DNA from 2 places in the Carnobacterium sp. 17-4 genome. Region 2 is predicted to be linked to the other one. Evidence: riboswitches for the same ligand, from Rfam matches in the RefSeq annotation. Region 2 holds a riboswitch; the other holds the start of a gene.
What was found. Region 2 has a riboswitch for nickel and cobalt ahead of CAR_RS11460 (heavy metal translocating P-type ATPase). Riboswitches for the same ligand answer to the same signal wherever they lie in the genome.
Positions count from the first base shown of each region.

Region 1: linked by a shared signal. The riboswitch ahead of CAR_RS00550 (heavy metal translocating P-type ATPase) and the one ahead of CAR_RS11460 (heavy metal translocating P-type ATPase) in region 2 are both predicted to bind nickel and cobalt.

Region 1 is NC_015391.1:103,627-107,054, forward strand. Features, by position in the region: gene CAR_RS00535 (hypothetical protein) at 1-64, opposite strand, end outside; gene CAR_RS00540 (DUF5626 family protein) at 415-897, shown strand; gene CAR_RS00545 (helix-turn-helix domain-containing protein) at 901-1,419, opposite strand; NiCo riboswitch at 1,706-1,809, shown strand; gene CAR_RS00550 (heavy metal translocating P-type ATPase) at 1,908-3,428, shown strand, end outside.
Region 2 is NC_015391.1:2,414,779-2,418,206, forward strand. Features, by position in the region: gene CAR_RS11455 (ABC transporter permease) at 1-156, shown strand, start outside; gene CAR_RS11460 (heavy metal translocating P-type ATPase) at 220-2,043, opposite strand; NiCo riboswitch at 2,142-2,245, opposite strand; gene CAR_RS11465 (endo alpha-1,4 polygalactosaminidase) at 2,473-3,318, opposite strand; gene CAR_RS11470 (glutathione S-transferase family protein) at 3,351-3,428, opposite strand, start outside.

The DNA.
Region 1 (3,428 bases), 320 kb from region 2:
GACTTAATTTTTCTGAAAGAATAATTGAATTATAATTAGAACGAAAATCTTCAATTGTCGGCACCAAAATCTCCCTCTTTCTTTTAAATTACTACTTTAAGACTATCAATAATAGTGATTGTTTCCTATCAACCAGTGGTTGCTTTTTAGCACCTATTGATTTACATCAGGATAAGAACAATCAAAAAGAGTTCTCAGTAATGAGCTACTCTATAAAGTACAAAGCATAAGAAGTAGTGGTGCCACTTGTTCAAAAAAGGAAATAATTAAGCATGCTCCTGTTGATTTTTCAATTACAAATTTTTTATGACATTAATAATTAATAATTGCTCATTTAAATAAAATAAAGCGTTATTAATACAATCTAATCTGTTATATTTTATATGTTACTAAAAAATGTATGGAGGGATTCATTTGAAAAAAATAGTTTTTCTTTTAGGTTGGTTCACTTTTTTTAGTTTTATCACTACTGCAAAGGTACATGCTGAAGAAAATGTTTCCTCATTAGAAGATAGTGTCGTTTATGACATGAAACAAGGTGGAGTAAAGCAATTCGAAGTTGAAGATGATCAAGGAGAGACCTACACTATTACCATTGAAGAAGAACCCCAATTTTCCATTATGGCAACTAGTGTCAAGAATGGTACATATAAAATTACGAAAGAAAAAGCTTTACAATGGAAAGCAAGTTATAAGATTGACGTAAGTAACCATAAAATTACAAGAGCCCATTCTGCTTCGGCAGTAGCCTACACAGGGAGGTTTAAGAGTTCACAATTGAAAGTAGATAACGCTACACAAGCCACCTATTATTTGAAACGAAAGTTACTAATTGGCGAAGCATCCACAAACTTAAGAGCTAAATTATCTGGCGGCAGTATTTCTATAACCTATTAAGGGCTACTCGCCAAGATACTCAACAGTGGTTGTTCCTCCCCATCCTAAAGTATCTGTTACAAGACTATAAATAACGAATAGATTAACGAGCAAACAACAAGCACACGCAAAATAAATAATCTTATGTAGTGTGTTTGTTTTTTTATTTCGTTTGATTACAATTGGGGCTACAAAGATACCATATGGAGCAATTAGAAAACCCACAAAAGTAAGAATCAACAGTATTAGACCTTCGTCTTTATCTGTATCTCCATGAATAAAAACTAATTTGTGAACATTATTTTCAGTTTCCCCTTTATTTTCCTCTATTTCTTTTTTTAGTTTCTGATCCTCTTTTAATAATTCGTCAATTGAAACGTCGTAATAGGTACTTAACTTTGCTAAATTATCCAAATCAGGGTAACTATTGCCATTTTCCCATTTTGAAATAGACTGTCTTGAAATATGTAAATGCTTTGCTACATCTCCTTGCGAATACCTTTTATTCATTCTACTTTGCTTTAATCGTTCTCCTAATACCATCTGTCTTCCTCCTTTTTTTCCTTATTGCTCTATCATACCGAAAGTAAAGATTATTGACCATAAGCTAAAAGTTACAAGGTGGCAACCAATTAGCTAAGTGTCATTTTTAAAATTATTGGGAAGTTGTTGAATTTCAGATTAGGATTTTAGTATACTTCAGGTCATTTTGGTTAGACCTTTAAAAATTTAATCTTTAAAGGTCTAACCTTTTCTATTGATATGCTATTATTTAAATGATAATATATTCATGTATAAATCTAATTTAACTTGCTCTTCTGAATGAGAGCTACTTAAATCTGAACAGGCGGTGTACCTATTGAGGTATGTGCAGCCGGATCACCGGTGTGTGATAGCAGAGTAGTGCCAAAAAGGTACACCTGTGGGACAGTAATACTGTGCTATAGGTATGCCTTTTTTTGTTTTTATTTTTATTGAGAAGGGAAAATCTAGCTACTAAATGGATAATATTTATAGAAAGGAAGAGGGAAATGTTGAAATTTTTAAGTAACACACGTTCAGGTCAATTTTTAATGATTGGAATTTTTTTTACGATTAGTGGTTTTGTTTTGAATTCATTAGGAGGATTTTATAGTCAATTTTCCTTTTACTTTGCAATTTTATTTTTAGGTTTCTTTTCGGCAAAAAAAGCCCTAATAGAAACAATTCATTCTAAAGCTCCAAATGTTGATTTGCTTATGATTTTAGCGGCTTTAGGTGCATGCTTAATCAGTTATGAATCAGAAGGAGCTATACTATTATTAATTTTTGCAGGATCAGAAGCCTTAGAATCATATGCTACTAATAAATCGAAAAGTGCTATTTCTGAATTAATGTCCCATGTTCCAGCTGTAGCTCAATTACTTAAAAAAAATGGTGAAGTTGTTGAGGTACCTACTAACACCTTAAAAGTTGGTGATACCGTAGTAATTTCGAAAGGAGCTCAAATACCTATCGATGGGTATACGGATCGGAAGACACAAATCAATGAAGCAAGTCTTACTGGAGAATCATTACCTGTTGAAAAGGAAAACGGAGATGAAGTTTTTTCTGGGACCTTCAATGAAGGTAATGCATTTCATCTTAAAGTGAATAAAACGAGTGATCAAACTGTTTTTTCAAATATTATTCGCATGGTGGAAGAAGCACAAAAAAGACCCTCGAAAATCTCAAAAATTATTGATCGATTTGAAACGAAATATGTAATTGCTGTTCTAATTATTGTACCCATTTTTATTGTTATCCTCTATACTATTAATGGATTTAGCTTTCAAGAAGCTTTTTACCGAGGAATGGTTTTACTAACCGTTGCTAGCCCATGTGCTTTGGTCGCTTCTGCTACACCAGCAACCCTTAGTGCCATAAGCAATGGGGCAAAAAATGGGGTACTAGTTAAAGGTGGGGCAGCGATGGAATCTTTGAACACGATGGATATTTTGTATAGTGATAAAACAGGGACATTGACACTTGGTGATTTCACAGTATTAGATTATGAAGTTCCAGATGATGTTCTTAATGAAGTAATCTATATGGAACAACAATCTAATCATCCTATAGCCAATGCGATTGTTGCAGCTTTCAAAGATAGAACCTTTAAAGACGTTGATACTACAGAACCTGTGGAAGAAATAGCTGGATCAGGTGTTAGAAAAGGAACAATCACAATAGGCAAACCAAGCGATTTTTGTGAGTACTCTGATAAAAATCATTATCTTGATAAATTAACAGAAGAAAATACGACTATTATTGTAGCAAAGGGCACAGAAATTGTTGGATATATTTCTCTTTCTGACCAAATACGATATGAAGCAATAAAAGCAGTAGCAGGTTTTCAAAAAGCAGGCGTTCAAGTATTGCTATTAACTGGTGATAATGAAAAAGTAGCTTCAAAAGTTGCTAAAGAAGTCAAAATAAATGACTATGTAGCAAACTGTCTGCCAGAAGATAAAATCAATTACATTTTAAAAAGCCAGCAAGATAAAAAGGTAGTTGGAATGGTTGGAGACGGAATC
Region 2 (3,428 bases):
GGATTGATGTTTGCTGGTGTAAACCCTACGCATGCGATAAAGTACCAAATTATGGTTACCTTTATGCTGCTATCCACTACAAGTATTGCATCTGTGATTGCTAGTTACTTGGCTTATAAAGAATTTTATACAGCAAGGAAACAACTAAAAGATTAAACCAATAAAAGTGTGTGAGCCTATCGGAAATTCCAATAGGCTCACACACTTTTATATTTTTTATTAACGTAACAAACGCAATCCATTTAAAATAACTAAAATTGTCGATCCTTCATGGAAGACAACTCCTACCGGCAAATCTAAATAACCTAAAAGATTTAAAATCATCAATATGATGATCACACTGACAGAGAAGAAAATATTTTGTTTAATAATTCGGTTCAATCGTTTGCTCAGGTGATAACTATAAAGCAATTTACCTAAATCATTTTTTACAATCACCACATCAGCTGACTCTATAGCCACCGATGATCCACTACCCATAGCAATGCCGATATCCGCATTCGCTAATGCGGGTGCATCATTGATTCCATCTCCAACCATGCCTACCACCTTTTTATTTCGCTGACTTTTTAGGATATGTTTAATCTTATCTTCTGGAAGACAATTGGCTACATAATCATTTACTTTGACTTCCTTAGCAACTTTCGAAGCAACCATTTCATTGTCTCCAGTCAAAAGTACAACTTGAATACCCTCTTTTTGAAAACCAGCTACTGCTTCGATTGCTTCATACCGAATTTCATCAGAAAGAGAAATGTACCCAACAATTTCATTACTTTTCGCCACAAAAATCGTTGTATTTTCTTCAACTACTTTATCAAGATAATAATTTTTATCAGGATACCCAATAAACGTACTTGGTTTCCCTATTTCAATTGCTCCTTTTCTAACACCTTGTCCAGCTATTTCCTCCACAGGTTCTGAAGTATCAATGCCTTTAAAGTTTCTGTTTTCAAAAGCTGCCACAATAGCATTAGCTATTGGATGGTTAGATTGTTGTTCCATATAAACCACTTCATTCAAAATATCTTCTGGAACTTCATAATTTAATACTCTGAAATCACCAAATGTCAGTGTCCCTGTTTTATCGCTATATAAAATATCCATCGTATTCAAAGACTCCATTGCTGCTCCGCCTTTAACTAACACCCCATTTTTTGCTCCATTACTGATAGCACTTAGTGTTGCTGGTGTAGCAGAAGCGACCAAAGCACATGGACTAGCAACGGTCAATAAAACCATACCTCTATAAAAAGCTTCCTCAAAGCTATACCCGTTAAAATAATAAAGACTCGCAATGAACAATGGAACCATAATTAAAACAACTAGTACGTATTTCGTTTCAAAACGATCAATAATTTTCGAAATTTTCGAAGGGCTTTTCTGTGCTTCTTCTACCATTCGTATAATATTTGAGAAGACGGTTTGGTCACTCGTTTTATTCACTTCAAGATGAAAGGCATTTCCTTCATTGAAAGTCCCAGAAAATACTTCGGCTCCCTTTTCTTTTTCAACAGGCATTGATTCCCCAGTAAGGCTGGATTCATTGATTTGTGTTTTTCGGTCGGAATACCCATCAATAGGTATCTGTGCTCCTTTTGAAACGACTACAACGTCACCAACTTTTAACAATTCAGTAGGTACTTCACTCACTTCATCATTATCTTTTAGCAGTTGCGCTGTAGAAGGCACATGAGATAGCAACTCAGAAATAGCACTTTTTGATTTATTGGTTGCATAGGATTCTAGAGCTTCTGAACCAGCAAAAATGAACAGTAATACAGCTCCTTCTGATTCATAATGAATCAAACATGCACCTAATGCTGCTAAAACCATTAGCAAATCAACATTGGGAGCTTTAGAATGGATTGTTTCTGTCACCGCTTTTTTAGCTGAAAAGAATCCTAAAAAGAAAATTGCCACATAAAAAGAAAGTGAACTATAAAAACCTCCCATCGTATTTAAAATAAATCCAATAATTGTAAAAAATACTCCAATGACTAAAAACTGTCCTGAACGCGTATTGCTTAAAAACTTCAACATTTCCCTCTTCCTTTCTATAATTATTTTTAAGTTAGTGGTTAGATTTCCCCTCCTTAATAAAAAGTAAAAATAAAAAAGGCACACCTATAGGACAGTAGTACTGTCCCACAGGTGTGCCTTTTTGGCACTACTCTGCTATCACACATGTGTGATCCGGCCGCATGAACCTCTAAGAGTTCACCGCCTGTTCAGATTTAATTGGCTCTCATTCTTAAATTAGCTATAAGAAAGAAGAGCAAGTTAAATTAGATTTATATACACTTATAATACCATTTACTAATTGAAGTATCAAATGTTAATTTGCTTTTGAGCACCATCTAAATGCAGTCTTTGCTTGATAAATCAACCATATATTCCATCAATTTTTGGCTATTATTTATAGAAAAAGAGAAAAAAATTATTAGCCCTTTTTGTTGCAGCTAATTCAGTCTAGCCATCCAACTCAATTGAATTAGAAATATAATACTGCCAGTCTCTTTTACTCGCATAATTTTTAATTTCCTTTGCTATCCCATTATCTGTAGTGTATTCAAGCAAATAGATCTCTTTTCCAGCTTCATCAAGAGTATCCAAATAATTTAAGTAATAGTCTTGATTCTCTTTGGACTGAGCAATTAGTTCATTCTTTTCAAAATCAATAGCGGAAAAGACTGTTTCTTGGTTTACACCCGTCAAGATATCATCTACCTGTTGATTTTTTTGAAAATACGCACTGACAAATTCATTTCCTCCATTAATAAGGACCGGTTTGCCATAGCTCATGAGTGTCTTTAAAATCTGTTCCACTCCAACATACGTTTCTTCTGTTGGAAATTGCCAGTATACATCTACATTGTCAATCCAAAAGCCATCGATTCCTTTATCAAGAAGTTCATTAGCTAAAGTGACTGCACTAAATTCCTGCCAGTCTTCATTGGTTACATCAACCCAATATTCTTCTTCCCAATTTTCGTAAGGCCTCAAAGTAAGATGCTGAAAGTCTTCAAAGTAAGGTCTGTAAGTCTCTAATGATCCTACATTTAAATAACTATAGACTTCTTGACCTCGATCTTGCATCTCCGCAATTTCTGATTTGGAGAGATTTTGTGCATCAATAATGGCCGTCTCGTAACCTTCACTAGCTTCGATTGCTTCACTTCCATCTAAACTCAAAAACACACCATAATCACCTGTATTTTCGTTTATATTGTTGCTTTTTTCTTCTGATTTTGCACAAGCGGTTACTCCTAAAATAGCCATTACTCCTATCAAAAAGCGTATTGCAGTAGTTTTCATATAATTGCCCCTTTATCTCATTTGCTATCTATTTAATCTAAACTAAAATCTAATTCTGGTCCTGTTGGAACGATACCGGTCGGATTAATATTTTTATGACTGCAATAATA